Regions from separate parts of the Streptomyces sp. NPDC006339 genome, predicted to be linked through region 4. Evidence: riboswitches for the same ligand, from Rfam matches in the RefSeq annotation. Region 4 holds a riboswitch; each other region holds the start of a gene.

Region 1 (7,146 bases), on a different contig from region 4:
CTCGGGGGAGACGCGGAAGGACAGACCGAGCCGGCCCGACACGAGGAGACGGTCATGAGTGATCCGCAGAGCCGCGCGCAGCGACACGGCGGGAGGAGCGTGGCCACCCCGAAGGACCTCGCCGAACTGAAGGCCCGGCAGGCCCACCAGGACGAGGGCAAGCAGCCGGGCGCCGAGCGCCACGACGACCGCCGGGACGGGGGCGGACGCGCGGAGAAGGGCGTCGCCCCGGACGGGGGCATCCCCACCGGCCATCGCCCCGACGAGCCCTGACCACCCCGGTCGACCCCGCACCACCGAGTGCGCCTCACCCCCTCGCCGCGGCGGCGGCGAGGGGGTGAGCCGTTGCATTACGGGCGCGTCGCCGCGTTCGGCGGAAGGCTCCCTTCCGAGACCCGGACGACACACGGGGGTGCACGACGAATCGCCGCCCGCGCGTGCGGGGCGCGCGTCGAGCCTCAGCCGTCGCGCCTCAGCCGTCCCGGGTCAGTACCCGGAACGTCTCCAGGGACGGATCGGCGGCGTCCGGGATCAGCAGGCCGTGCGCGATGCCGGTGCGCAGGTAGTCCACCACCTCGGCGTTGATCACCTCACCCGGCGTCACCACGGGGACGCCCGGAGGGTAGGGGCTGATCGTCTCGGCCGAGATCCGGCCGACCGCGTCCTTCGCCGCCACGTGCTCCACCGGCCCGAAGAACGCGTCCCGAGGCCGCCGGGCCTGCTCCAGCTCCAGCGCCGGGGGCTCGGGGAGCCGCACCGCCGGCCGCGGTGCGAGCGGACCGGTCCGGTCGGCCTCGACCAGTGCCTGCAGCGCGTCCACCAGGACGCGTTCGGTCGTGTCGTCGTCGGCATGGGTGATCGACATGCTGATACGGCAGGAGTCGGAGCCGCCCACGTCGACATGGCGCTCCTCGCGAAGCCACTCCGCCGCCTGCATGCCGCTGATGCCGAGACCCCGTACATCGATCACGATCTTGAGCGGGTCGAAGTCGGCCGCGAGCCCGGCATCCACCACCTCCCCGCCCATCGGCGCGAGCCCCGGCAGACCCGCCGCCGCCTTCCGCACCCGGTCCGCCCGCCGCAGCGCACCGTCGAGGAGCTCCCGCCCGTGCTCGACCATCTGCCGCCGCCAGCCGTCGAGCGTCGCGTACACGAGCGAGGAGGCGCTCGTCGTGCCGAGCAGGTCCTCGCGCTGCTTGAGGACCTCGGGCGACACCCGGTCGTGCTGGAGGTGGAAGACCGAGCTCTGCTCGATCGCCCCGCCCATCTTGTGCACGCTCGTGACCACCAGATCGGCGCCCGCGTCGATGCCCCACACCGGCAGTTCGGGGTGGAAGGGCAGATGGGCGCCCCACGCCTCGTCGACGATCAGCGGCACACCGGCGGCATGACAGACCTCGGCCACGCCTCGCACGTCGGCGCAGGTCCCCCAGTCGGTGGGCGTGATGAGCAGCATGCCCTTGGCGTCCGGGTGCTCCTGGAGGCGCGCCCGTACGTCGTCCGGCTCGGGAGGATGGGCCAGGTGCCGTTCCGCGTCGAACTTCGGGTGGACCCAGATGGGTTCGACCCCGTTCACGATGACGGCCGCGATCACCGACTTGTGCGCGTTGCGCGACAGCAGCAGCTTCTCGCCGGGGCCCGCGACGGCCAGCATCGCGGTCTTGACGGACAGCGAGCTTCCGCAGGTGGAGAAGAAGGCCCGCTCCGCGCCGACCGCGTCGGCCATCAGCTCCTGCGCCTGATCCAGCACGCCCTGCGACTCGCGCCGGTCGTCCAGGCCGTTGAGCAGCAGCACGTCCGAGCGGAAGACCTCTTCCCCGACGACCTCGGTGACCCGGGGGTCGGCGCCCCGGCCCTGCTTGTGCCCCGGGGGCCCGTAGACGATGTCGCCCCGCCGTCGGAAGTCCTCCAGCGCTTCCAGCACCGGTGCACGCGAGTGGTCCATGGCTCCTCCGGGATCGTCCTGCCGTTCTGATGGGTCTCACTGATCGCGCCGTACGGGCGCGTGGCACGCCTGCCCCGGGACGTTTCCGGCGAAACGGGGCGTCTCGGTGGCATGAAACGGGCCGCCGTGGGCAGCGGCGCCCTGCGATCCGGAGGACCGGCCTCCCACGACCGAGGAAGGCGTCATGAACAACAGTCCGTCGACCCCGTCAGCCCCGTCGGCCCCCTCGACCCCGGCGAGCCTGACTCCGAGGACCGCCGTCGTCACGGGTGCCGATTCCGGCATCGGCCGGGCCACGGCGGTTCGTCTCGCCGCGTCCGGCATGGATGTCGGCCTCACCTGGCACCGGGACCGGCGCGGCGCGGAGGAGACCGCCGAAGAGGTACGCGCGCAGGGGCGCGAGGCGTACATCGAGCACCTGGACCTGACGCTGCTGCCGGAGGCCGCCGAGGTCGTCGACGTGCTCGCCGAACGGCTCGGCGGCATCGACGTCCTCGTGAACAACGCGGGCACCGGCACGTCCACGCCGTTCCTGGAACTCGACCACGGCACCGTCCGGGAGGTCCTCGACGTGGACCTGGTCGGTCCGCTGCTGTGCGCGCAGCGCGCCGCCCGGCGCATGGTCCGCCAGGGGCGTGGCGGCCGCATCGTGAACGTGACGTCGGTGCACGAGCACCAGCCGCGGGTCGGCGCGGCACCGTACTGCGCGGCGAAGGGCGGCCTCGGCCTCCTGACCCAGGTCATGGCCCTGGAGCTGGCCGAACACGGCATCACGGTCAACGCGGTCGCCCCGGGCGAGATCGCGACACCCATGACCGGGCAGGAGGACACCGACGTGACCACCGAGTCCCGCCCGGGTGTCCCGCTGGGCCGTCCGGGTGACGCCCGCGAGGTCGCGGCGGTCGTCGCGTTCCTCGCCGGACCGGACGCCTCGTACGTCACCGGCGCGTCCTGGGCCGTCGACGGCGGCATGCTGCGGATGGGGCCGATGGCCGGTTCGCACCTCGGGGACGACGCCTGGCGTCGCGTATGACAGTCGCCAGTCGACGGCCGAGGGTCGGGGCCCGAGGGTCGAGGGCCGAGGGGGTCGGCCGGGGGCGCGGCGGCGGATCGCCCGAGGGCGCCGGGGGCCTGCGAGCGGCGGTGCCCTCGCACGCGTATCGCCCCCGGGGCCGGGTAGCCGGTCCCATGGGGACACCGGCTGCCCGGCAGCAGGAGGAGACATGACCCAGTCCGTACGCGATGTCATGACCGGCCATCCCGTCACCGTCGGCGTCCTCACCTCCGTCGCGGAGGCGGCGCGCGTCATGCGCGACGCCGACATCGGGGACGTCCTGGTCGTCGACGGCGACCGGCTGCGCGGCATCGTGACCGACCGCGACCTCGTCGTCCGCGCCCTCGCGGAGGGCAAGGACCCGTCGGACACGACGGTCCGGTCGGTGTGCAGCGACCGCCCCGTCACGGTAGGGCCCGACGAAGGCGTCGACCGTGCCGTGGGCCTCATGCGCGAGCACGCCCTGCGGCGCCTGCCCGTCACCGAGGAGGGCCGGGTCGTCGGCATCGTCACCCTTGGCGACCTCGCCATCGAGAAGGACCCCACGTCGGCGCTCGCGGACATCTCGTCCGCCGAGGCCACCCCATGAGCGCTCGGGCCGGGTACCCCGGCCGGACCCGCCCGTACCGAGGAGGCGAGGCACCGTGACGCACACCCTGCCCACGGCACATCCGACGACGGGGCCGCCCACCCAGCCCTTCCCCCGCGACCCGACCGATCCGCACCCCGCCCCGCCGACCCGACCCTTCCCGCCCGACCCGGAGGCCCCGCGTCCGGCACCGCCGCCGGCCCCCAGGCCCGAACCGCCGGCACCGGACCGGAGCAGGAGGGCGCGGCCATGAACGACACCGGCGCACGCAGTGCCCGTCCGATCATGGGCAGTCGGGCGGTCATGGGCGGCCGGGGCCGTGGCGGCCTGGCCGACCCGCTGTTCCGCTCCGTCGGCGGGCCAAGGGTGGCTCACGCCTCGTGCCCGGTCCTCGTCGTCCGTCCGGAGGTCGCCTCGTGAACGCGCCCACGTCCTTCATCGTCCTCGCCGACGGCCACCTCCTGGTCCCCGCCGACCAGATGACCGGGCTGCTGCGCCAGGTCGCCGCGGGCTGGCTGCAGGCCACCGACCAGGGCTACGAGGACCACGACCCCGCGACGGTCCTGTCCCTGGCGACCGGACTCATGGAGATCGCCGACCAGATCGACGCCGAGTGCATCGGGCTGATGCCGATGACCGACGGGGACGAGGAGGGGACCGGTGAGGCGCTCGGAGCGGCGTACGCCGGCCCGGATGCCGCCCCGGATGACGGCCCCGACCCCGGCTCTGACGAGCCCGCCGCCGACAGCGGCCCGGACGGACCGGACGCGGAGGAAACGGGCGGGGACCCGGGCGACGAGGGCGGCCCGTCGTAGGTCGTGGGCGCAGTGGGCGGAGTGGGCGGAGTCGGCGCAGCCCGCGCGGGCGCGCGTCACGCGGGGCGGACCGCGACCAGGACGCCGATCTTGTCGATACGGTGCTCCGGGTTGCCCTGCGCGTCCCGCCAGAAGTTTCCGGCCGCGTCGTCCTCCGGCGTCGCGCAGGTGGAGAGCGTGATCATCGCGCGGGTGGGCTTCTCGCCGGGCGAACCGGGGACGGCGGCGCGCTGCTCGGCGAGCGAGCGGGCCGAGCGGAAGGACGTCGTACGGGTCTCGGTGATCCGGTACTCGTACACCTCGCGGCCCGCCGTCACGAACACCCGGTCGCCCACCTCGACGGCCGGCAGGTCGCGCAGCGGCCCGCCCGCCGAGAGGCGGTGCGCCGTCACCTGGTAGTTGCCGGTGTCCCCCGGACCCACGCCGCCCCGCTTCCCGTACGGGCTCGCGGCGACGCCCCGGTCCTGGATGCGGGTGCCGGCGCGGTCGTCGGTCTTCCCCTCGTACGGCACGACCCGCAGGTCCCGTACGCCGATCGACGGGATGTCCAGGTCGGCGGGCCGTGGCCGGGCGGCAGGTGCCGGGGCGGGCGTGGGGGTCGGGGTGGGAGAGGGCGGGGTCGTGGGCGCGGCCCGCGGTGGGGGAGCAGGGGCGGCTGTCGTCTCGGCGGCGCCCCGGTCGGGGGCGGGGGCACAGCCGAGGAGCACGGCGACGACCGTGGCGACGACGGCCGCGAGGGTCGCGACGACCCGGCGGGCCCTGCGGGAACGGGCGCGCGAACGGTCCATGGTCATCCGCCGGGGCCCCGGGACGGCGCCGTGCCGTCCGAGGACCTTCCGACATCTCCCACGCTACGCGCTGCCGCCGCCGTGAGCGCGGGCTGACCGCGCGGGCAAATCGGACGATGTCGGCTTATTCATCTGCAATACCGGAATGGCGAGCGGAATCCCGCAAGGGCTGTATTTCACCACTGAAAGGACGACGTGATGAGCCGGGTGATCTGAATCACGGGAGGAGCGGTGCGCGCGGGCCTGGCGGGACGTCAAGTGCGCGGCTGTGGAAAAGGATTGGGAAACCGCTGGCGAGAGGTCGGAATGATCCTTTTCTTCGGCCACCGAGATCTATTTGCTTTGATTAATTCCCGTCTTGTTCTCGTCCTTCTTCTTCGCATACGGTCACGCGTCAACCGGACGGAAACGCCGAGTCCTGCCACCGTCCGGCATCGCACCCACGACCCTTCCCGGCAGGAGCGGGGGACCCAGGTTCTCCGCCGTGTCCGATCCTTCGGCCACGGCTCGGGGTGAAGCCGCGCCCGCCGCGGCCGGGCATCTCCTGCCCGAACCCGACAGCTCACCTCGCAGGCGAAGGAGAGGAACTCGCCATGCGTGGACACGGGAAGCACCGCCGTCCCAAGAACACCCCGCTCGCCCGTGGCATCGCCGCCGCCGGCCTCACGGGCAGTGCCGCACTCGCCCTCCCGCTCGCCGGAGCGACCGGCGCGGGAGCGGTCACGCCGCAGGGAACGCCTTCCGTCGCAGTCGAAAAGGTCGCGACCGTTCACGTGGTCGCGAAAACCGGGCCGGTGAAGTATTCCGTCGTCCGCGGCGACTCGCTTTCCAAGATCGCTCACGCGTATGCGGTGCGGGGCGGCTGGAAGAAGCTCTACCAGGACAACCGGGCCGCCGTCGGCGGCAATCCGAGCCTCATCCGGCCCGGCCTGAAGCTCACCGTCGACGCGACGTCCGCGCCGCGCGCCGAGTCCCCGCGCAAGCAGGCCAAGACGACCAGGACCAAGGCCGCCCCGGCCCAGCGCACGGCCGCGAAGAGCTCCTCCAGCCAGGGCGCCGCGGCCGCCCGCCCCGCCTCGGCCGTCCAGGCGGCGGCCCCGGCGAAGTCCGCCTCCTACGCGAACAACCTCGACGGCTGGATCCGCGAGTCCCTCGACGTCATGGCCCGCAACGGCATTCCCGGCACCTACGACGGCATCTACCGCAACATCATGCGGGAGTCCTCCGGCAACCCGCTGGCCATCAACAACTGGGACTCCAACGCCGCCGCCGGCACCCCCTCCAAGGGCCTGCTCCAGGTCATCGACCCCACCTTCCGCGCCTACCACGTGGCGGGCATGCCCTTCGACCCGTACGACCCCGTCGCCAACATCACCGCCGCCTGCAACTACGCGGCCGACCGCTACGGCTCCATCGACAACGTCTTCGGCGCCTACTGAGCCGAGCGTCCGACGCGACGGGCCGCGCCCGCCTCCTGGCGGGCGCGGCCCGTCGCGTCGGCGCGACTGCCTCACCGGCGGGCCAGGCGGCCGGCCTTCCACCACGCCACGAGCCAGGCCGTCTCCTTCGCCGCGTCCATGAGATAGGCGGGGCTGATCCGCCCGCGGGGTACGTAGACGAGGTCCACGAGCAGGAAGGTGAGGGCGGTTCCCACGCCCGTACGCCGGGCGTCGCGCATGCCCTCGGGGGTGTTCGCCGCGCGCAGCATCCCGATCCCGGCGGCGGCCAGCAGGCCGGCCGAGGTCTTCTGGAGCCAGTCGTCCGTCTTGCGGCCGTAGACCCGCTCGAAGGTCCTCAGCGACACCAGCGGCCAGAGGCCGCCGACGAGGTTGAAGAGCCCCTGGCCGCGGGCCACCGCGACAGGTGTCACCATGACGGCCTCCCGGTCAGCCGCGACGCAGCGCGTCCTTGGCCCGGTCGAGCATCGCCGCGAACGGGCCGACGGTCCACTGGGC
Region 2 (7,146 bases), on a different contig from region 4:
CCGCCCACGAAGACGAAGGTCAGCGCCTTGCGGCGGACCTCCTCGTCCGTCGTCGAGTCGGCCTTGTCGAGCTGCTCGAGGACGTGGTTGCGCAGACCGATGGCCTCCTCGATGCCCTTCATGCCGATGCCCTGCTCGGCGAGGCCGGGGATCGGGAAGGTGCGGGAGACGGCACCCATCGCGATGACCAGGTAGTCGAACGGCAGCTCGTACGCCTCGCCGACGAGCGGCGCGATCGTGGCGACCTTGCGGTCCTGGTCGATGGTGGTGACCCGGCCGGTGAGCACCTCCGCTCCGCGCACGACGCGTCGCAGCGGGACGACGACGTGGCGCGGCGAGATGCTGCCGGCGGCGGCTTCGGGGAGGAAGGGCTGGTAGGTCATGTACGACCGCGGGTCGACGACCGTGACGGTCGCCTCCGCGTAGCGCATCTTCTTGAGGATGCGCCGAGCTGCGTACAGGCCTACGTACCCGCCGCCTACTACGAGGATCCTGGGACGCTCCGTGGTGCTCATGCCATCGAGTATCCACCCCTCCCAGGGGGGGTGCTCGTGCGCCCCTTCACAAGGTTCGGGGAGACCTCTGCTACACTCCGCCGCCCACGTGACCCATGTCATGGTCCAGCAAAGGAACCAGGGTGTAAGGGCGAACGTTGTTCACCCCTTGTGAACTGGCCCGGAGAGCCTTCCTTAACGCTGAACCGAGGGGGGCGTTCACACGATGGAAACATCGAGCGAAGTGGCCTCCCCGCCTGCGAAAGGGCCCCGAGGAGCCCCTCGGAGAGCCAAAAGACCCTCCTGGGGCACCCTCGGGGCCCATTTCCTTGTGAAGAACTTCACGAACGTTTTCCGACGGGGTGTCGCGAGCGTCCCGCGGAGCCCTCCATAGCCGCCCGCTATGCGAGGGATAGGGCGATCCCATCGAGGATGTCGTGCTCGCTGACGACGACCTCGCGGGCCCCGGTCCGCTCCATGATCTCCAGCAGCACCAGCGCGCCGGCGATGATCACGTCCACCCGTCCCGGGTGCATGACGGGGATCGCGGCGCGCTCGTCGTGGGTGGAGACGAGCAGCCGGCCGACCACCTCGGCGACCTGGTCGAAGGAGATCCGGGAGCGGTGGATCTTCTCGGAGTCATACTCCTGGAGGCCGAGGGCGATCGCGGCGACCGTCGTGACGGACCCGGCGAGGCCGACGAGGGTGTCCGCCTCACCGATCGGCACGGTCCGGGCGGCCAGGTCGAGGGCGGCGCGGATGTCGGTGACGATCGCCTCGACCTCCTCGGCGGTCGGCGGGTCGTGCCGCACATGCCGCTCGGTCAGCCGTACGCAGCCGATGTCGACCGAACGCGCGGCCTCCACGTGCCGGTTGCCGACCACGAACTCGGTCGAGCCGCCGCCGATGTCGACGACCAGGCGCCGGTCGTCGCCGTGCAGCTCGCCGGTGGCGCCGGTGAAGGAGAGCTCGGCCTCCTGGTCACCGGTGACGACCTCGGGCTCGACGCCCAGGATCTCCACGACCCCGTTCACGAAGTCGTCCCGGTTCTCGGCGTCGCGGGAGGCCGAGGTGGCGACGAAGCGGACCCGCTCGGCGCCGAGCTCCTCGATGACCTCGGCGTACGCGCGGCAGGCGGCGAAGGTCCGCTCCAGCGCCTCGGGCGCGAGCCGGCCGGTCCGGTCGACGCCCTGGCCGAGCCGGACGATCGTCATCCGCCGGTCGAGCTCGATCAGTTCGCCCGACCGCGGGTCCACGTCGGCGACGAGCAGGCGGATGGAGTTCGTACCGCAGTCGATTCCGGCGACCCGCGTCATTCCGAGGACTTCCCTTCGGCGGCGGTGTCGGTGCACGGCGTGACGCAGGGGCCCTTGGCCCACCACTCCGGCAGCATGGCGAGGGCCTCGTCGCCCAGCGGATTCACGCCGGGGCCGGCCGCCAGCGAGTGACCGACGAGCACGTGCAGGCACTTGACCCGGTCCGGCATGCCGCCGGCGCTCGGGAAGCCCTCCAGGACCTCGATGGCGTCCCGGCGGGCGATGTAGTCCTCGTGCGCGGCCCGGTAGGCGGCGGCGAGCTCGGGGTCGGTGCCGAGCCGGGCCTGCATCTCCTTCATGACCCCGTTGGCTTCCAGGGTGCCGATGGCGGAGGCGGCGCGCGGGCAGGTCAGGTAGTACGTGGTCGGGAACGGCGTGCCGTCGGGGAGCCGGGGCGCGGTCTCGACGACGTCCGGGTTGCCGCACGGGCAGCGGTGCGCGATGGCGCGCAGGCCGCGGGGCGGCCGGCCGAGCTGCTCCTGGAACGCGGCGACGTCCGCGTCGGTGGGCTCGGTGCGTTCGGTCTGCGGAGGGGGCGTTTCCATGTCTGCCTTGCTCGTCGGTCGGTGCGGGCGTCGGACGGGCGCCGGTCGGACGCCGTCGGGGTGCCGCTACGGGCGGTCGGCGCGGTCCACGCCGTCCCACAGGTTGTCGTACCACGGACGGTCCGTCGCGCCCTGCTCGGTGCGGGGCCGGGGCTCCGCGTCGGGGTCGTTCACGGTGAAGCCGGTCTCGCCCGGCATCACGTAGTGCAGGTGCTCGCGGGCCAGGCGGCGCACATAGGCCGGGTCCTGGAGGCGGGCCTTCTCGTCCCGCAGCTCCTCGACCCGCTCCGCCGCCTCGGCGGCCTTGCGCTCCTGCTCGGCGATCTCGCCCTGCTGGGAGACGTACTGCCGCATCGGGTAGGCGAGCGCCACCACGAGGGAGCAGACCACCAGGGCCAGGAAGGCCGCGCGGCCGGTGAGCCGGGAGCGGCGGGCCTGACGGCGGGTCTGGGAGCGGTAGACACGGGCGGCGGTCTGCTCGCCGAGCAGCCTGATCCGGGTCGCGGTCGAGAACCGGTCCCGGTCCTTCACGGCCATGTCGTGCGCCTCCCCGTGTCCCGCGCCGTGTCACGCGTCTTGTTCAAACGTACGTCCCCGCACACGGTACGGGACCGAGTGCGGGGACGTACGGAAGCCGCCGTGCGGCCGGTGTCAGACCGGAGGCCGGCCGTCGCCGGGATCGGTTCGCGGTGCTGATCGCTTCGCGGTGCCGATCAGTGCGCGGACTGATCAGTTCGCGGTGCGGAACCGCGGGAAGGCGCTGCGGCCGGCGTAGACCGCGGCGTCGTCGAGGATCTCCTCGATGCGCAGGAGCTGGTTGTACTTGGCGACGCGCTCGGAGCGGGCCGGGGCGCCGGTCTTGATCTGGCCGCAGTTGGTGGCGACGGCCAGGTCGGCGATGGTGACGTCCTCGGTCTCGCCGGAGCGGTGGGACATCATGCACTTGAAGCCGTTGCGCTGGGCGAGCTCGACGGCGTCCAGGGTCTCGGTCAGCGAGCCGATCTGGTTGACCTTGACCAGGAGGGCGTTCGCGGAGCCCTCCTCGATGCCGCGGGCGAGGCGCTCGGGGTTGGTGACGAACAGGTCGTCACCGACGAGCTGCACCTTGCTGCCGAGCTTCTCGGTGATGGCCTTCCAGCCGGCCCAGTCGTCCTCGAACAGCGGGTCCTCGATGGAGACCAGCGGGTACGCGGAGACGAGCTCCTCGTAGTACTCGGTCATCTCGGCGGCCGAGCGGGACTTGCCCTCGAACTCGTACGAGCCGTCCTTGTAGAACTCGGAGGCGGCGACGTCGAGCGCGAGCGCGATGTCCTTGCCGGGGACGTAGCCGGCCTGCTTGATGGCCTCGAGGATGAGGTCGAGGGCCTCGCGGTTGGAGCCGAGGTTCGGGGCGAAGCCGCCCTCGTCGCCGAGGCCGGTGGACAGACCCTTGTCCTTCAGGACCTTCTTGAGGGTGTGGTAGACCTCGGTGCCCCAGCGCAGGGCCTCGGAGAAGGACTCGGCGCCGATCGGCGCGATCATGAACTCCTGGATGTCCACGTTGGAGTCGGCGTGCGAGCCGCCGTTCAGGATGTTCATCATCGGAACGGGCAGCAGGTGCGCGTTCGGGCCGCCGAGGTAGCGGAAGAGCGGCAGGTCGGACGCCTCGGAGGCGGCGTGCGCGACGGCGAGGGAGACGCCGAGGATGGCGTTGGCGCCGAGCGAGGACTTGTCCGGGGTGGCGTCCAGGTCGAACATCGCCTGGTCGATCAGGCGCTGCTCGGTGGCGTCGTAACCGACCAGCTCCGGGCCGATCTGCTCGATGACGGCGAGAACGGCCTTCTCCACGCCCTTGCCCTGGTAACGGTTGGGGTCACCGTCGCGGAGCTCGAGGGCCTCGAACGCACCGGTGGAGGCACCGGACGGGACGGCAGCACGGCCGGTGCTGCCGTCGTCGAGGCCGACCTCGACCTCGACCGTGGGGTTGCCTCGGGAGTCCAGGATTTCCCGGGCTACGACGACGTCGATGGACGGCACGAGCATCTCCTTCTGGGATGTGACGCTGGTTGTGACGCATGCGGCAAGGTCTCGTTCGCCTTGCGACAAGAGCCTAACCGCCCGGGGGCCTCCGACCAGCCGGGCGCCCGCCCCCTGGGACGAAAAAGGACCCAAGGGCATGCATCCGGGGACGAAAGACCCTTACCTACTCACCGGTAGGCGGCGGAACGGGGAAACCCCGGCCCGGAGCGCACGGGGGAAGGGCGCTCCGGGCCGGGGTGGTCACCGCGGGGAGGGGCAGTCGCCCGGATTACTTCAGGTGGAGCTGCTGGCCCGGGTAGATCAGGTCGGCGTCCTGGACGATGTCCTTGTTCAGCTCGAAGAGCTTGGCCCAGCCGCCCTTGACGCCGTGCGCCTGGGCGATCTTGCTGAGCGTGTCGCCGGTGACGACCTTGTACTCGCCGTCGCCCTTCTGGACCTTCTTGCCGGTCGGGGTGGTGACGGTCTGCTTCGACTCGCTCTTCTTGGCCGTGCTCTTCGGCGCGGTCTTCGGAGCGGTGCGCTGCTCGCTGCGGGTGGTCGGCTGCTCGGCCTTCCGCTCCGGCTGCGCCTGCTCGGTGGAGCCGCCGCTGTAGGAGGCGTTGGAGAGGCCCACGCCGCAGCTCGGCCACGCGCCCTTGCCCTGGCCCGCGAGGACCTTCTCGGCGATGGCGATCTGCTGGGACTTGGATGCCTGGTCGGCGGTCGGGGCGTAGGCGGTGCCGCCGTACGCGGCCCAGGTGGAGGCCGAGAACTGCAGGCCGCCGTAGTAGCCGTTGCCGGTGTTGATGGACCAGTTGCCACCGGACTCGCACTGGGCGACGGCGTCCCACTCGGAGGCGGTGGCGGCCGAGGCGGTGGCGGCACCCATCAGCGGGGCCGCGACGGCGACACCGGCGGCACCGGCGAGCGCGATGGCGCGGGTGGCCTTGGAGGAACGACGGTGTTTGCCCTTGCCGGAAAGCAGCATGGAAATTCTCCCTCACCGACGCCTGCGAGGTGAGCTGTCGGGTTCGGGCTGTGAGTGCCCGGCCGCGTGACCAGCACGCGGCTTCACCCCAAGCCGGTCCTCGGCCGTCTGTCTCAACGGCCGGGGGCGGCACTTACCTTGGGTCCCCCGCTCCTGCCTTCGGCGCTTGCGCGACGACTGTTCCCTTCGACCGGCGGCAGGATTCGGCGTTCCGGTCGAGGGGGCCCGCGGTGGCGAGCGGTCACGACCGTAGACACAGAGCCGGGGGAAGTTCAAAGCCCATCAACCCGGAAAAATCGCCCCTACTTGCACACCGTCAGGCGGTGTTTGCGCAGGTGAGGGGCGACATGAGCAAAGTTTGCGGACGTGACACGCCCGTTCGACAAGAGAGACTCATGTCTCACTCGCACAGAACGGACATTAACCCCCGAACTACTCCGCCAGCGCGGCCGGTTCGGGCAGCAACTCCAGGCTCTGACCAGGGAGGATGAGATCCGGGTCGGACCCGACCGTCTCCTTGTTGGCGTCGTAGAGGGCGCTCCAGCCGCCGAGGAGACCGTTCTCCTGCGCAATGTCCGACAGGCTGTCACCCGGCTTGACGGTGTATTCGTCCGTCTTGTCCGACTCGGCGCCGCCCGCGCCGCCCTTCGCGCCGTCGGTCGGCGCGGCATGACGCCCGGATTCGACACCGGTGTCCGTCATGCCCGGTTCTTCTGTCGCGGCGTCACCCCGGTGCTTGCCGGTGCCGGGGGCGGTCGCGTCCGGCGCACCGGGCGCACCGGGCGCACCGGGCGTTCCCGGCAGTACGGATGTGTCCGGCGTTACGGGCGTACCGGGCGTCACGGGGGTGCCGGGGGTGCCGGGGGCGGTGGTGCCGGGGGCGGTGGGCGCGGTCGTGGAGCCGGTCGAGGGGGCCGTCGGGGGCACGGTGGGGGAGGCCGGGGCGGTGGGGCTCGTGGCCGTGGCCGAGGGGTCGGCGGTGCCGGTCCCGGCCTCGGTGCCGCTGCCCGTGGTGCCGGTGGCACCGGTGGTGCCGGTCGGCAGGCCGTCGGTGCGGTTGGACTCGGGGAGCGGCCCCGTGGGCTTCTTGGGCGTGACGCCGGGGCCCGGGTCGACGTCCGGCGCCTCGCCGTCGTTCGTCAGGCCGGCGATCGGGGCGCAGGTGGCCCACTGGGTGTCGCCGGCGGCGAGCGCCTTCTCGGCGATCGCGATCTGCTGCGCGCGGCTCGCGAGGTCCGCGCTCGGCGCGTAGGCGAGACCGCCGTGCCGCTCCCAGCTCTCCTGGGTGAACTGCAGCCCGCCGTAGAGTCCGTTGCCGAAGTTGGCGCTCCAGGCTCCGCCCGACTCGCATTCGGCGACCCGGTCCCAGGTCGCCGCGTCGGCGGCGGAGGCGGAACCGGTGGCGAGCAACGGCAGCGCCATGGCCGATCCGGTCACACCCGCGGCGACGACGAGAGCGGGGGCCTGGCGGGGTCTGCGGTGACGTCCGTTCCCGGAGCGCATACGGAGTGCCTTTCGCGTGACTGCTGAGACTGCGGGTGAACGTAGCGGCATTCGAACGGAAGTCACAAGCCGATGCAGCGCGGATCACGCGAAGATCACAGTTCTGGCGCGACGTCAGCTACGGGGCGGTGGAGACCTCCGGGGAGAATTCCACCGGAAGGGTGCGAAGGCCGCGCATGATGAGCCCGCCGCGCCAGCGCAGTTCCTCCGGCGCCACGCCAAGTCGCAGGTCCGGCAGGCGAGTCAGCAGGGTCGCGAGCGCCGTCTGCCCCTCCAGGCGGGCCAGCGGCGCCCCCAGGCAG
Region 3 (7,146 bases), on a different contig from region 4:
AGCGTACGGCGGGGGTACGACAGCGGCACCGGTCGTGACGGGAGCACCGGTCGCGCGGCGGGTGCGCTGCGGGCAAGGTAGGGAAGGCCGAACGGCCGTCCCGCCGGGGCCGCAGGTCGGTACGAGAGCATGTCGCCACCCGTGAGAGACTGGTCTAGACAACCGCTGAAAGTTGAAGGGCAACCACCATGGCTGAGCGCCGCGTCAACGTCGGCTGGGCCGAGGGCCTGCACGCCCGCCCCGCCTCCATCTTCGTCCGTGCCGCCACGGCCGCCGGCGTCCCCGTGACGATCGCCAAGGCCGACGGCAACCCGGTCAACGCCGCGTCCATGCTCGCGGTGCTCGGCCTGGGTGCCCAGGGCGGCGAGGAGATCGTGCTCGCCTCGGACGCCGACGGCGCCGAGGCCGCGCTCGACCGCCTGGCGAAGCTGGTCGCCGAGGGTCTCGAGGAGCTCCCCGAGACCGTCTGACCCGTCTCCTCCCCGACGACGGTTCGACAAGAAGCCGGGCCCGACGGAATTCCGTCGGGCCCGGCTTCTTTTGTGCGCGGAATTCGGCGGGCACCGGAATTCGGGCAGCATGAACAGCGCCCCGGAATTCCCCCACCCTTTATATACGGCGCCCGTGTTAATTCCGCCGGCCCGCGATGTTGACGACATGTTGCGAAACCCTCACAGGCGCCCGCTCCGGCCGTTTCAGCCGGTGCAGCGGCAGCGCGTGCTCCACGTGCAGCGCGGTCAGGGCCCGGGCCCGTTCGGCGTCCCCGCGCGCCACGGCGTCGACGATCGCCCCGCGCTCGGCCCACGCCTCCACGGGCCGATCGGCCGGCTCGACCACGTACATCCAGGCGATCTTGTGCCGCAGTTGGGTGAGCAGCGCCGTGAGCTGCGGGCTCCCGGATGCCTGCGCCAGGGTCTCGTGGAACCAGCCGCCGAGCGCGGCCAGGTCCTCGCCCCGGCCCCGCCTGGCCCGCTCCTGGCCCAGCCTGACCAGGCCGCGCAGCACCTTGAGGTGGGCGTCGGTGCGCCGCTGGGCGGCCCGGGCGGCGCCCAGCGGTTCCAGCAGCGACCGCATCTCGAGCAGATCGGCCGCCTCCTGCTCGGTGGGCTCGGCGACCTGGGCGCCGGCGTGGCGGCGGGTGACGACGAAGCCCTCGGACTCCAGCGTGCGCAGGGCCTCGCGGACCGGGACCCGGGAGACCCCGTAGCGGCGGGCGAGCTGCTCCTCCGTCAGCCGGGCGCCCCGCTCGAACACCCCGGAGACGATGTCGTCCCGGATCGCCGTGCATACCGAGTGCGCGGGAATGCGCATGTCCGACCTCCCCTGTGATCCGCGCGAAACCCCATTCGAGCGGCGCTTGTCCGGCGACTCTATTGCAGGACGCCGGAATTTCCGATGCCGCCCGGCAATTCGGGGAACGAAAAGGCCCCGGCTCGCAGGAGCCGGGGCCTTTTCCCGTCGCGTGAGCGGGGTCCGTCGGGTCAGACGTCGACGCCGCGGGCGCGGAGGTAGGAGAGGGGGTTGATGTCCGAGCCGTACTCGGCGCTGGTGCGCGCCTCGAAGTGGAGGTGCGGGCCGGTGGAGTTGCCGGAGGAGCCGGAGATGCCGATCTGCTCGCCGGGGGTGACCTTCTGGCCGACGTAGACGCTGATCGCGGAGAGGTGGCCGTACTGGGTGTACGTGCCGTCGTGCATCCGGATGACGATGTTGTTGCCGTACGCGCCGCCCCAGCCGGCCTCGACGACGGTGCCGGAGCCGACGGAGACGACCTTGCTGCCGTAGGAGGCGTGGAAGTCGATGCCGGAGTGGCTGCCGGAGGACCAGAGCGAGCCACCGGTCTTGTAGCCGGTGGACACGTACGTGCCGGCGACGGGGAGCTGGAAGGAGTTCAGGCGCTTGCGCTCGGCCTCGCGGGCGGCGCGCTCCTTGGCGGCGCGGACCTCCTTGGCGCGGGCCTCGGCCTTGCGCTTCGCCTCGGCGGCGGCCTTGGCGCGGGCGGCGGCCTCGTAGGCTTCCTTCTCCTGCGCAGCGGCCTGGGCGTCGACCCGCTCGGCGAGGGACTCCTCGGTGATCACCTGGGTGAGGCCGGTGTCCTCGGGAGAGGGTTCCTCCGTGTCGGCGGCGAACGCCGGGGAGGCGAGGGTGCCGATGACGCCGGTGGTGGCGAGGGTCGCCACGCCGACGAGGCCGGCGTTGCGGCGCGCCATGCGGCTCGGACCACGATGCTTCCCGGTGGCACGGGTGAACGCCATGTAGTGGCTGATCCTTTCCTTCCCTCTCGCCTACCGGGTTAGCTGACGGGTTCGGAGCAGGAAGGTCTCCTACGGGCCCCTCCGCGCGGAGCGAAGGCGTCCGATTCACCCCAGGGACTGCGTGCGGGTCCCCGGCTCCCCAGGCTCGCGCCTTACGGGGACTCGGCGATGACTGTCCGTTGCCGCGGATGCGGCGTGGTGCAACGGCCGGACAGCCGGGTCGACGCTAGGCCGATCTTCAGTCGATCGGCAAACAGACTCGGGTGTTTGTAAGACATGCCACAGGGCATTCAGGCATCCTTGACGACAATACGGACATACGACAGGACCCCGGCGAACCAGGTCGCCGGGGTCCTTCGTCGTCCGTGACGTCGGCTCAATCAGCCGGTGACGACGGTCACTTCACCGATGCCGAGCGCCCGCACCGGCTCCGCGATCTTCGACGCGTCACCGACGAGCACGGTCACGAGCCGGTCCACCGGGAAGGCGTTGACCACGGCCGCGGTCGCCTCGACGGTGCCCGTCTCGGCCAGCCGCGCGTACAACCGGGCCTGGTAGTCGTCCGGGAGGTGCTGCTCGACCTGGTCGGCGAGCGTGCCCGCGACGGAGGCGGCCGTCTCGTACTTGAGCGGGGCGACGCCCACCAGGTTCTGCACCGCCACGTCCCGCTCGGCGTCGGTCAGACCCTCGGCGGCGAGGGTGCGCAGCACCTTCCAGAGGTCCTCGAGCGCCGGGCCGGTGTTGGGCGTGTCGACCGAGCCGCTGATGGCGAGCATCGAGGCGCCGTTGCCCTTGCCGTCGGACCGCAGCACCTGGCCGAAGGCCCGCACGCCGTACGTGTATCCCTTCTCCTCGCGCAGGACGCGGTCCAGGCGGGAGGTGAGGGTGCCGCCGAGGCAGTACGTGCCGAGCACCTGGGCCGGCCAGACGCGGTCATGGCGGTCGGCGCCGACGCGGCCGATGAGCAGTTGCGTCTGGACGGCGCCGGGGCGGTCCACGATGACGACCCGGCCGGTGTCGTCGGCCGTGATGGGCGGCATGGGGCGGGGCGCGGCCGGAGCGCCGGTCCAGGCGCCGAGCGTCTCGTCAAGCACCTTGTCCAGGTCGACGCCGGTGAGGTCGCCGACGACCACGGCGGTGGCCGCGGCCGGCCGGACGTGGGCGTCGAAGAAGCCGCGGACGGCGGCGGCGTCGATCGCGCCGACGGTCTCCTCGGTGCCCTGGCGGGGCCGGGACATCCGGGCGGAGGCCGGGAACAGCTCCTTGGAGAGCTGCTTGGCGGCCCGGCGGGCCGGGTTGGCCGTCTCGTGGGGGATCTCGTCGAGGCGGTTGCGCACCAGACGCTCGATCTCGGTCTCGGCGAAGGCCGGGGCGATCAGGGCCTCGGAGAGCAGGCCGAGCGCCTTGGGCAGCCGGGAGACCGGGACCTCCAGGGAGACGCGTACGCCGGGGTGGTCGGCGTGCGCGTCGAGGGTGGCGCCGCAGCGCTCCAGCTCGGCGGCGAACTCCTCCGCGCTGTGCTGGTCGGTGCCTTCGGAAAGCGCCCGCGCCATGATCGTGGCGACGCCGTCCAGGCCCTCGGGCTCGGCGTCCAGCGGGGCGTCGAGGAAGATCTCGACGGCCACCACCTGCTGGCCGGGGCGGTGGCAGCGCAGCACGGTCAGGCCGTTGTCGAGCGCGCCGCGCTCCGGGGCGGGGAACGCCCAGGGCTTGGCCTCGCCCGGCCGGGGCTGCGGGTGGAAGGTCATGCTCGTCAAAGACGCGGCAGCGTCGGTCACTGGTCCGCTCCCTCTTCCTCGTCGCTGTCGCTCTGTTCGCCGGCCACCGGCTCGTAGACCAGGACGGCGCGGTTGTCCGGGCGCAGCCGGGCCGCGGCGACCTCCCGCACCTCCTCGGCGGTGACGTCGAGGACCCGGTTCACGGCCGTCAGGGCGAGCTGCGGGTCGCCGAACAGCACCGCGTACCGGCACAGTTCGTCGGCGCGGCCGGCGACCGTGCCGAGCCGGTCCAGCCACTCGCGCTCCAACTGGGCCTGGGCGCGCTCCATCTCCTCGGGCGTCGGGCCCTCGGCCGCGAAGCGGGCGAGCTCCTCGTCGACGGCCGCCTCGATCCGCGGCACCTCGACGCCGCCGGAGGTCTTGACGTCCAGCCAGCCCAGCGAGGGCGCGCCGGCGAGCCGCAGCAGGCCGAAACCGGCGGCGACGGCCGTGCGGTCACGGCGGACCAGCCGGTTGTGGAGCCGGGAGGACTCGCCGCCGCCGAGGACGGTCAGGGCGAGGTCGGCCGCGTCGCACGCGCGCGTGCCGTCGTGCGGCAGCCGGTAGGCGGCCATCAGCGCACGCGCCGGGACCTCCTCCTCGACGACCTCGCGGAGCTGCTCGCCGATGACGTCGGGCAGCGAGCCGTCGCGCGGCTCGGGCTTGCCGTCGTGGCCGGGGATGGAGCCGAAGTACTTCTCCACCCAGGCGAGGGTCTGCTGCGGGTCGATGTCGCCGACGACCGAGAGCACCGCGTTGTTCGGCGCGTAGTAGGTGCGGAAGAAGTTCCGGGCGTCTTCCAGGGTGGCGGCGTCCAGGTCGGCCATCGAGCCGATCGGGGTGTGGTGGTACGGGTGGCCTTCCGGGTACGCGAGGGCGGTCAGCCGCTCGAAGGCGGTGCCGTACGGCACGTTGTCGTAGCGCTGGCGGCGCTCGTTCTTGACGACGTCCCGCTGGTTCTCCATGGACTCGTCGTCCAGGGCCGCGAGCAGCGAGCCCATGCGGTCGGCCTCCAGCCAGAGCGCCAGCTCGAGCTGGTGGGCGGGCATGGTCTCGAAGTAGTTGGTGCGCTCGAAGCTCGTCGTGCCGTTGAGCGAGCCTCCGGCGCCCTGCACCAGCTCGAAGTGACCGTTGCCGTGGACCTGCTTCGAGCCCTGGAACATCAGGTGCTCGAAGAGGTGGGCGAGGCCGGTGCGGCCCTTCACCTCGTGGCGCGAGCCGACGTCGTACCAGAGGCAGACCGCGGCGACCGGGGTCAGGTGGTCCTCGGAGAGCACCACGCGCAGGCCGTTGGCCAGCCGGTGCTCGGTCGCTGTCAGGCCGCCGGAGCCGGTCTCGGCCGTGGCCGTGTGACCCATGGGCATGTACGTCCCTTCGATCGCGATGTGAAAAAGTCCTGCCACTGTATGCAAGCGCGCCGACACCTGGCGAAGTTCCCGGCCGTATCGGATGTCCCTCTTCCGGGTCGCGGTCGGCGTTGTCGGTGGCACGGTCCACAATGGTCCGCGTCAGATCAACCATGTTGGTGAAGGAGCCGCAGCCGCGATGGCCCGCCGCAGCACGAAGACACCGCCGCCGGACGACGCGTTCGAGGAGCGAATCCTCGACATCGACGTCGTTGACGAGATGCAGGGCTCCTTCCTCGAGTACGCGTACTCGGTCATCTACTCCCGCGCGCTGCCCGACGCCCGCGACGGCATGAAGCCCGTGCAGCGGCGCATCGTCTACCAGATGAACGAGATGGGGCTGCGGCCCGACCGCGGCTTCGTGAAGTGCGCCCGCGTCGTCGGCGAGGTCATGGGCAAGCTGCACCCGCACGGCGACGCGTCGATCTACGACGCGATGGTCCGCATGGCGCAGCCCTTCTCCATGCGCGTGCCGCTCGTCGACGGCCACGGCAACTTCGGCTCGCTCGGCAACGACGACCCGCCGGCCGCCATGCGGTACACGGAGTCGCGGATGGCCCCGGCCGCGCTGCTCATGACGGAGTCCATCGACGAGGACACCGTGGACTTCGCGCCGAACTACGACGGCCAGGAGCAGGAGCCGGTCGCGCTCCCCGCCGCGTATCCGAACCTGCTGGTCAACGGCGCGTCCGGGATCGCGGTCGGCATGGCGACCAACATGCCCCCGCACAACCTGGGCGAGGTCGTCGCGGCGGCCCGCCACCTGATCCGGCACCCGAACGCGGACCTGGAGGCGCTGATGCGCTTCGTGCCGGGTCCCGACCTGCCCACGGGCGGCCGGATCGTCGGCCTGTCCGGCATCAAGGACGCGTACGAGACGGGCCGCGGCACCTTCAAGATCCGCGCGACCGCCACCGTGGAGAACGTGACGGCGCGCCGCAAGGGCATCGTCGTCACGGAACTGCCCTTCACGGTCGGTCCCGAGAAGGTCATCTCCAAGATCAAGGACCTGGTCAACGCCAAGAAGCTCCAGGGCATCGCCGACGTCAAGGACCTCACCGACCGCAACCACGGCCTGCGCCTGGTCATCGAGGTGAAGAACGGCTTCGTGCCGGAGGCGGTCCTGGAGCAGCTCTACAAGCTGACGCCGATGGAGGAGTCCTTCGGCATCAACAACGTGGCGCTGGTCGACGGCCAGCCGCTCACCCTCGGTCTGAAGGAGCTCCTGGAGGTCTATCTCGACCACCGCTTCGACGTCGTCCGGCGGCGCTCCGAGTTCCGCCGGACCAAGAAGCGCGACCGGCTCCACCTGGTGGAGGGCCTGCTCGTCGCGCTGCTCGACATCGACGAGGTCATCCGGCTGATCCGGCAGAGCGAGAACTCGGCGGAGGCCAAGGAGCGCCTGATGGAGCGCTTCTCGCTGAGCGAGATCCAGACGCAGTACATCCTGGACACCCCACTGCGCCGGCTCACCAAGTTCGACCGGATCGAGCTGGAGAGCGAGCGCGACCGGCTCAACGGCGAGATCGACGAGCTGACCGGGATCCTGGAGTCCGACGCGGAGCTGCGCAAGCTGGTCTCGGCGGAGCTCGCGGCGGTCGCGAAGAAGTTCGCCACCGAGCGGCGCACGGTCCTGCTGGAGTCGGCGGGCGCCCCGGTGTCGGCCGTCTCCCTGGAGGTCGCGGACGACCCCTGCCGGGTGCTGCTGTCCTCGACCGGACTGCTGGCCCG
Region 4 (7,146 bases):
TTGCCGGTGAGGAAGCCGGAGGCGAGTCCGAAGTACGGCACGGCGGCGAGCCCGGCCCGTTCGACGGTCTCCAGCAGCGGGCCCTCGTAGGTGTCCCGGGACACCAGGTTGTACTGCGGCTGAAGGGCGACATAGCGGGCCAGGCCCTCGGCCTCGGCGAAGTCGAGGGAGGCGCGCAGCCGCTCGGGGGAGATGTTGGAGGCGGCGACGGCCCGCACCTTGCCGTCCTTCACGAGCTGGTCGAGGGCGGTGACGATCTCCTCGACGGGCACGGACTCGTCGTCGAAGTGCGTGTAGTAGAGGTCGATGTAGTCGGTGCCGAGACGGCGCAGCGACTCCTCGGCAGCCGCCTTGACGGTCGTGGCGCTCAGCCCCTTGTACTGGGGGTGGGCGCCGACCTTGGTGGCGACGAGGACGTCGGAGCGGTTGCCGCGCGAGGCGAGCCAGCGGCCGATGACGGTCTCCGACTCGCCGCCCTCGTTGCCCTCGGCCCACGCGGAGTAGACGTCGGCGGTGTCGACGAAGTTGCCGCCCGCGGCGGCGTAGGCGTCGAGGACGGCGAAGGACTGCGCCTCATCGGCGCTCCAGCCGAAGACGTTGCCCCCGAGGGCGAGCGGGAAGACGTGGAGATCGGACGTGCCCAGCCGGCGAAGAGTGGTCATGAGTCGGTCAACCCCCGAGGTCGCCGGGCGTATTCCGGCCAGGCCGGACTAGACGGTCAGGCCCTTGGAGCGGAGCCAGGCCGCCGGGTCGATGCCGTCGCCGGACGGGGTGTGGACCTCCAGGTGGAGGTGGGGCCCGGTGACGTTGCCGGTGGCGCCGACGCGGCCGATGGTCTCGCCGGTGCCGACCGACTGACCCGCGCTCACCGTCATCGACGACAGGTGCGCGTACCAGATCTCGGTGCCGTCCTGGAGCTCCAGGACGACCCGGTAGCCGTACGAGCCGGACCATCCCGCCGACTTCACGGTGCCGCTGTGGACGGCCTTGACTGGGGTGCCGGTGGGGGCCGCGAAGTCCAGGCCGGTGTGGTAGCCGGAGGACCACATGGAGCCGGACTCGCCGTAGGTCGAGGTGAGCGTGTACGAGGAGGTCGGCAGGGCGTAGCTGGCGGCGAGCTTGGCCAGGCGCTCGGCCTCGGCCTTCGCCGCGGCCTCCTCCTCGGCCTTCTTCTTCGCCTCGGCGGCCGCCTGCTCCGCGGCCTTCGCCTGGGTCTCGGCCTCGGCCGCCGCCTTCTCCGCGGCGGCCTTCTCCGCGGCCGCCTTCTCGGCGGCGTCCGCGGCGGCCTGCTGCTGCTCGGCCTGCTGGAGGATGCGGGCGCGCAGCGCCTCGCCCGCGTCGGTCTGCGTCCGGGCCTCGGACGCCTCGGTGCCGGAAGCCTGGTCGGTGCCGGCGAGCGTGAAGGCGGTGAGCGGCTGGGCCTGGTGCCCGGCCGCGACGACGTCGGAACCCCCGGACCCTCCCGAGCCCTCGGCCCCCTCGGCCCCCTCGGCCCCCTTGCCGTCCGCGCCGATCAGCTCGCCGATGCCGGGCAGTTCGGAGGCGTCGGGCAGGTCGACGTCCGGCAGCGCTATGGAGACCGGCGGCCTCTCCTGGGCGGTGGCCAGACCGCCGGCGCCGACCGCGGCGATGACGCCGACGCCGAGCACGGTGGAGGAGCGGGCGAAGTTGGAGCGCTGCTTGACGACCCGGTGGCGCCCGCCGGCACGGCCCCGGTCCCGCAGGGAGTCCTCGGTGGGGTTCCACTCCTCCCCGTCCGCGCCGGCGGCGCTCGACGCCCCCGAGGTGTCGAAGTAATCGAAGGGGGTATGCGGAGCAGGGGTGTTGGAGGCCACGGAGGCGCTCTCCTTTCCTTCCTTCTCGCCTACCGGGTTAGCTGACGGGTTCGGAGCAGGAAGGTCTCCTACGGGCGGTGCCGCACGAGTGCGGTGGGGCCCGATTCACCCCAAGTGGTGGTTCCCCGGTTCCCTTACGGGATTCGGCGCGTGCGCACGGTGCCGTCTCTTGCGACGGCTGGGACGACCGCGCTGCGTTATCGAACGTTAATAGACGTGGCCTCCCGATTCCAAGCCGTTCCGCTTGATCATTAGCTGAATTGGTAGGGAAAAGCCCGAGTTGACCTCCCTTCAGAACGGCGTCAGGACCAAACCCCGTATCTGACGTTACGTCAATTGTTATCGGAGCGACACCTCGTCACCACGCCCTGTCACCACGCCCTGGTACCGCGCCCTGTCACCGCGCCCCGTCACCACCCGCGTCACCACCCGCGTCACGGCGCGGACCCACCGCCCGGTCGGCCGGCGGCACCACCGGCATCGTCCGCCGCCGCTCCGGCTGCCCCACCGCCGGACGGCTCACCGCGAGCAGCGCCATGTCGTCCGTGGTGCCCCCGCCCGTGTGCCGCCGCACATCCGCCACCACCGCGTCGAGCAGCTCCTCGGGCCCCGGGAAGATCCACCCCGCGAGCCGCTCCCCCGGGTCGTAGAAGACCCCCGCCGCGTCCCGCGCCTCCGACAGGCCGTCCGTGTAGAACAGCAGCGTCGCACCCGGCGGATACGGCGACTCGTCGGCCCGGTCCGGCCACACCGCCAGTTCCCCCATCCCCAGCGGCAGCGCGGCCTCGCTGGGCCGCAGCACCTCCACACCCCCGTCCGCCCGCAGCAGCAGCGGCTCGGGATGGCCCCGGTTGACCACCCGCACCACCCGGTCACCGCCCGGGATCTCCGCGAGCACCGCCGTGGTGAACCCCTCGAACGCGTCGAGACCGTCGCGCCGGGTGCCCTCCCGGGCCAGCGCCCGCTCGAGCCGCGCCGCCACCCCTTCGAGGGTCGCCTCCTGCTCGGCCGCCTCGCGGAAGGCACCGATCACCACGGCCACGGCCTCCACCGCGTCGAGCCCCTTCCCCCGCACGTCGCCGACCACCAGCCGCACCCCGTGCGGGGTGTCCTGCACCGCGAACAGGTCGCCGCCGATGAACGCGTCCGCCTGCGCCGCCTCGTACCGGGCGGCGATCTGCAGCCCCCCGATCCGCTCGGCGGGCGTGGGCAGCACCGCCTTCTGCGCCGTCTCCGCGATCACCCGCGCCGAGGCCAGCCGCTCGCCGCTGCGCCGCACCACCCGGCTGATCAGCACCGCGAGGCCCGAGACCGTGGCGACCGTCAGACTCTCGGTCAGGGAGGGGATCTCCGCCACCGTCCCGTTGTAGACGTGCAGACCGACGCTGGCGAGGACGGCGGCGATGCCCGTGAGCAGCGTCGTGAGTGTGGAGAAGAAGGGGGCCGCGATCAGCGGCGCCGCCGAGAACATCGGCGCCGCCGTGTACTGGGGCGGGGTCGACGCGTCGAAGACGATCCCGCCCACGATCACCAGCGGAGGGAGCGCGCGCAGAAAACGCCGGGCGCCGCGGTACGGGCCGGGCGACGGACCGCCGGACCCTGCGCGCACCGCACCGGAGGAGGAGCCGGAGCCGGAGGGCACACCGGACGAGGCCCCACGGCCCCCGGAGGAGGACGCGTCGGCGGCCCGACCGGAGGCCGGACCCGGGGCCGGACGGGCGCGGCGGCCACCGGAGAGGCCCCGCCCGCGCCGCACCGCTGCTCGCGCCACCTGTGCTCTCCCGCCTGCACCGCCGCCTGGACTGCACCGCCGCCTGGACCAGCGCCGGCACTGCCGCCGCCCGGGCTGCCGTCTGGACTGCCCTTCGGCGTGTCCTCTGGACTGGTCTGGACTGTCCTCTGGCTCGCCGCCCGGCCCCGGACGGACCCGCGCCCTGTCCAGGGTGCCGTCAGGCCGCGCGGCTCGGCGACTCCTCCTCGGCCGGTTGGCGTACGGGCGGCGGCTCGGCCAGCCGTCCGCCCCGGGCCAGCAGCGCCATCGCCCCCGCGCACCCGAGACCGACCGCGCACAGCACCAGCCAGGGCGCCGCCGACCGGCCGGTCAGGTCGAGCAGGGCGCCCGTCCCCAGGTTCCCCAGGGTGATGCCCACCCCGCAGACGGTGTTGTAGAGCCCGTAGTGGGTGGCCACCCAGCGGCCCCCGGACAGCGCGACGACCGTGTCCATCTCGTACGGGTAGAGCACCGCGTTCGCGACCGCCAGCACCGCCGCGCACAGCAGCAGCCCCACCAGCGAACGCCCCAGCCCCGCCGGGACGAGGAAGGCGCCGCCCATCAGGGCGAGTCCGAGCACCAGACAGCGCTCGCGCGACAGCCGGGCCTTGCACCAGGCGGTGATCCGCAACTGCCCGGCCAGCGCCACCAGCGCCGAGACCACGAACAGGGCCGTGGTCGCCGCCGTACCGCCGGCGGCGAGCGGCAGCGCCAGATAGACCTGGAAGGACAGCACGTACGAGCCGGTCATGGCCAGCGAGAACAGCCAGAACGTGCGGTTGCCGAGCACCGTACGGAACTGCCCCTTCCGCCCTTCCCCGGCGGTGTCCGCGGCCGCCGAGGACCGGCGCACCGGCAGATGCCGCAGTTGTACGAGGGTGAGCGCGGCGAACAGGACGGCCGCGACCGTGCACGTCAGCCGGAACGACACCCCTGTCAGGGCCACCCCGATCAGCGGTCCAAGGAGGATGCCCGCCTGGTAGTACGCGTTGAACAGGGCGAACGCCTCCACGCGCCGCCGCTCCCCCGCCTCGGCCGCGAGAAAGGCCCGCACCGCCGGGTTGAACAGCGCCCCCGCAAGCCCCGTCGCGAGCGAGGCGGCGAGCAGCGCGGGCAGCGACTGGGCGAAGGCGAGCGCCCCGAAGCCCAGGGTCCGCAGCGCGCAGCCGGCGACGATCAGCGGCTTGAAGCCGAGCCGGTCGGCGAGCGCCCCGCCGACCAGGAACATGCCCTGCTGGGACAGGTTCCTGGCGCCCAGCACGAGCCCGACCGCCCAGGCCGCCATGCCGAGGCCGTCGGCCAGATGCGCGGCGAGGTACGGCATCAGCATGTAGAAGCCGAGGTTGATGGTGAGCTGGTTGAGGAAGAGGAGACGGACGGTCGGGTCGAAGCCGCGGGTCTGGCGCCAGAGGTTCACCGGTCGCCGCCCTGGGAGGAGCGGGCCCCGACCGCGCCGGCCTGGGAGGAGCGGATCGGCGCGGCGCCGGACCGGATGGAGCGGGCCTGGGCGGCGGCACCGGACCGGGCGGGGCTGACCTGGGCGGCGGCATCGGACCGGGCGGGGCGGACCTGGGAGGAGCGGGCCTGGCCGGCGTCGGACCGGGCGGGGGCAGTCCCGCCAGCATCGGTCCGGGCGGGGGCAGTCCCGCCGACGTCGGCCCGGGCGGGGCGGGCCTGCCCGGGCCGGTCGAGGACCCGGCGGGTCCAGCCGCGGACCGGCTCGCCGGGCGCGTACGCCGCCGGCTCCTCCCGTACGGGCCCGTCGAGCAGTCCGTGCGCCGCGCAGAACTCGTCGTTGAAGACGGTGTCGAAATAGCGCTGCGGCCCGTCCGGGAAGACCGCCGCGATCCGGGTGCCGCGCGGCCGGGTACGGGCCAGCCAGCCGGCCACCAGCGCGACCGCGCCGACGCTCCAGCCGCCGGTCGCGAACTGCCGGGCGGCCAGCCGGCGGGCCGCCCGTACCGCCTCCGCCGGCCCCACCCAGTGGACCTCGTCGAAGGCGCCGTGGTCGACGTTCGCCGGGTGGATGGAGGAGCCGAGCCCGCGCATCAGACGCGGGCCGGCCGGCAGCCCGAAGACGGTGGAGTCGATCGAGTCCACCCCGACGAGTTCCAGGGCGGGGCTGCTGGTGGCGCGCAGGGCGCGGGAGATGCCGGCCGAGTGCCCGCCGGTGCCCACCGCGCAGACCAGCACGTCGATCCGGTCGAGCTGACCGGCGAGCTCGGCCGCGAGCCCGGCGTACGCCTCCGGGTTGTCGGGGTTCCCGTACTGGTCGGGCCACCAGGCCCCGGGCAGCGCGAGCAGCAGCTCGGCCACCCGGTCCCTCCGGGCCTGCTGCCAGCCGCCGTGCGGGCTGGGCTCCGGCACGACGTGGACCCGGGCGCCGTGGGCGGTGAGCATCCGCTCCACGATCGGTTCGAGCCCCGGGTCGGTGACGACGTGGACGGGGTGGCCGTGCAGGATCCCGGCGAGGGCGAGCCCGAGGCCGAGGGTGCCGGAGGTCGACTCGACGATCGGGGCGCCCGGCCGCAGGTCACCGCGGCGGCGGGCCTGCTCGACCATGTGGAGGGCGGCGCGGTCCTTGATGCCGCCGAAGTTGAAGCCTTCGAGCTTGGCCCAGTAGCCGTCGTCCATCCACAGCACGGGGGTGTGGCCGACGGTCTGCTCGGCGACGGACAGGAGGTTGGCGGGGTGCGTCATGGGGTCTGCGTCCCTTGGGGGGTGAGGGGGGCTCCGCGCGTACGCGGGCATGCGGAAGAACCGGAGGCGTACGGGCTCAGGCCCGTGCTCGTGAGCGAGCTCGGACCGGGCTCGGGCTCGGGCTCGTACGCGGTCCGGTCAGTTCCGGTCCACTCCCAGGGCGATCAGCAGACGGCCCGGCTCGGGGCCGGGTCCCGCCCTGCCCCGGACGCAGCGCGTGTGCGGGGCTTCGGGGAACACCTCGTCGTACGCGAGGGGGATCGCGCTTCCGGCGTCCGGCGCCGACAACGGCGTCCCGGTGGACTGCGCCGGCAGATGCGCGTCGAAGGCCCAGCCCTCCCCGGACCGCTCGCAGCCGTGCGGCAGGGCGGGTGCGGAGACGCTGGTCCCGGAGGGGCCGCCGGCGAGGGGCAGGGAGTGCCCGTGCGTGCCGTGGCAGACGCCCGCGATCAGGGCGACGAGCGCGAACAGCAGCAGGACGGCGGGCGCCCGCCGTCCTGCCGCACGCATCGTCACACACCGGTCACTCATGGTGCGCGAGAGCGTACGGGTCGCGTCCGGCCGCCCGCAAAGGGACGGGCGCGGTTTTGGCCACCGTTTACTTCGGACGGTGCGGACCCGGCACGCGGACCGGGCGGCGTCGCACGTGGACCAGGGCCGGCCCGCGGTCCGCACCGCCCCGCTACAGGTTCCGCTCGGCGAAGACCTCCATCGCGTCCCGGACGAGGACGGCGGTGCCCTCCCCGTACTGGTCGTAGTTCCGGGTGAAGCGCGGGTCGTCGACGTACATCCGGCCGAGACCGATGAAGTACTCCTTCGTCGGCGTCGTCGTGCCCGACA

The links. Region 4 has a riboswitch for cyclic di-AMP ahead of ABZ135_RS34445 (M23 family metallopeptidase). Riboswitches for the same ligand answer to the same signal wherever they lie in the genome.
Region 1: it holds a riboswitch for cyclic di-AMP, as region 4 does, so the genes downstream of both, ABZ135_RS36785 (LysM peptidoglycan-binding domain-containing protein) here and ABZ135_RS34445 (M23 family metallopeptidase) in region 4, are expected to answer to the same signal.
Region 2: it holds a riboswitch for cyclic di-AMP, as region 4 does, so the genes downstream of both, ABZ135_RS11640 (transglycosylase family protein) here and ABZ135_RS34445 (M23 family metallopeptidase) in region 4, are expected to answer to the same signal.
Region 3: it holds a riboswitch for cyclic di-AMP, as region 4 does, so the genes downstream of both, ABZ135_RS03530 (M23 family metallopeptidase) here and ABZ135_RS34445 (M23 family metallopeptidase) in region 4, are expected to answer to the same signal.

The regions. Positions count from the first base shown of each region.
Region 1 covers NZ_JBEXQW010000079.1:6,082-13,227, reverse strand. Annotated here, with positions in the region: gene ABZ135_RS36820 (hypothetical protein) at 55-273, shown strand; gene ABZ135_RS36815 (ornithine decarboxylase) at 473-1,945, opposite strand; gene ABZ135_RS36810 (SDR family oxidoreductase) at 2,130-2,978, shown strand; gene ABZ135_RS36805 (CBS domain-containing protein) at 3,169-3,588, shown strand; gene ABZ135_RS36800 (universal stress protein) at 3,838-4,008, shown strand; gene ABZ135_RS36795 (DUF6213 family protein) at 4,005-4,403, shown strand; gene ABZ135_RS36790 (class E sortase) at 4,460-5,191, opposite strand; cyclic di-AMP (ydaO/yuaA leader) riboswitch at 5,625-5,780, shown strand; gene ABZ135_RS36785 (LysM peptidoglycan-binding domain-containing protein) at 5,785-6,630, shown strand; gene ABZ135_RS36780 (hypothetical protein) at 6,702-7,064, opposite strand; gene ABZ135_RS36775 (hemerythrin domain-containing protein) at 7,078-7,146, opposite strand, start outside.
Region 2 covers NZ_JBEXQW010000011.1:126,236-133,381, reverse strand. Annotated here, with positions in the region: gene ABZ135_RS11665 (NAD(P)/FAD-dependent oxidoreductase) at 1-515, opposite strand, end outside; gene ABZ135_RS11660 (Ppx/GppA phosphatase family protein) at 896-1,810, opposite strand; gene ABZ135_RS11655 (DUF501 domain-containing protein) at 1,807-2,355, opposite strand; gene ABZ135_RS11650 (septum formation initiator family protein) at 2,422-2,892, opposite strand; gene eno (phosphopyruvate hydratase) at 3,085-4,371, opposite strand; gene ABZ135_RS11640 (transglycosylase family protein) at 4,643-5,341, opposite strand; cyclic di-AMP (ydaO/yuaA leader) riboswitch at 5,346-5,516, opposite strand; gene ABZ135_RS11635 (transglycosylase family protein) at 5,774-6,844, opposite strand; gene ABZ135_RS11630 (cytochrome P450) at 6,963-7,146, opposite strand, start outside.
Region 3 covers NZ_JBEXQW010000003.1:158,152-165,297, forward strand. Annotated here, with positions in the region: gene ABZ135_RS03520 (HPr family phosphocarrier protein) at 189-470, shown strand; gene ABZ135_RS03525 (GntR family transcriptional regulator) at 628-1,311, opposite strand; gene ABZ135_RS03530 (M23 family metallopeptidase) at 1,482-2,252, opposite strand; cyclic di-AMP (ydaO/yuaA leader) riboswitch at 2,265-2,430, opposite strand; gene ABZ135_RS03535 (pitrilysin family protein) at 2,633-4,000, opposite strand; gene ABZ135_RS03540 (pitrilysin family protein) at 4,027-5,373, opposite strand; gene ABZ135_RS03545 (DNA topoisomerase IV subunit A) at 5,555-7,146, shown strand, end outside.
Region 4 covers NZ_JBEXQW010000064.1:14,715-21,860, reverse strand. Annotated here, with positions in the region: gene ABZ135_RS34450 (aldo/keto reductase) at 1-662, opposite strand, end outside; gene ABZ135_RS34445 (M23 family metallopeptidase) at 711-1,835, opposite strand; cyclic di-AMP (ydaO/yuaA leader) riboswitch at 1,847-1,994, opposite strand; gene ABZ135_RS34440 (PP2C family protein-serine/threonine phosphatase) at 2,233-3,444, opposite strand; gene ABZ135_RS34435 (MFS transporter) at 3,785-5,023, opposite strand; gene ABZ135_RS34430 (pyridoxal-phosphate dependent enzyme) at 5,020-6,306, opposite strand; gene ABZ135_RS34425 (hypothetical protein) at 6,445-6,837, opposite strand; gene ABZ135_RS34420 (MerR family transcriptional regulator) at 6,989-7,146, opposite strand, start outside.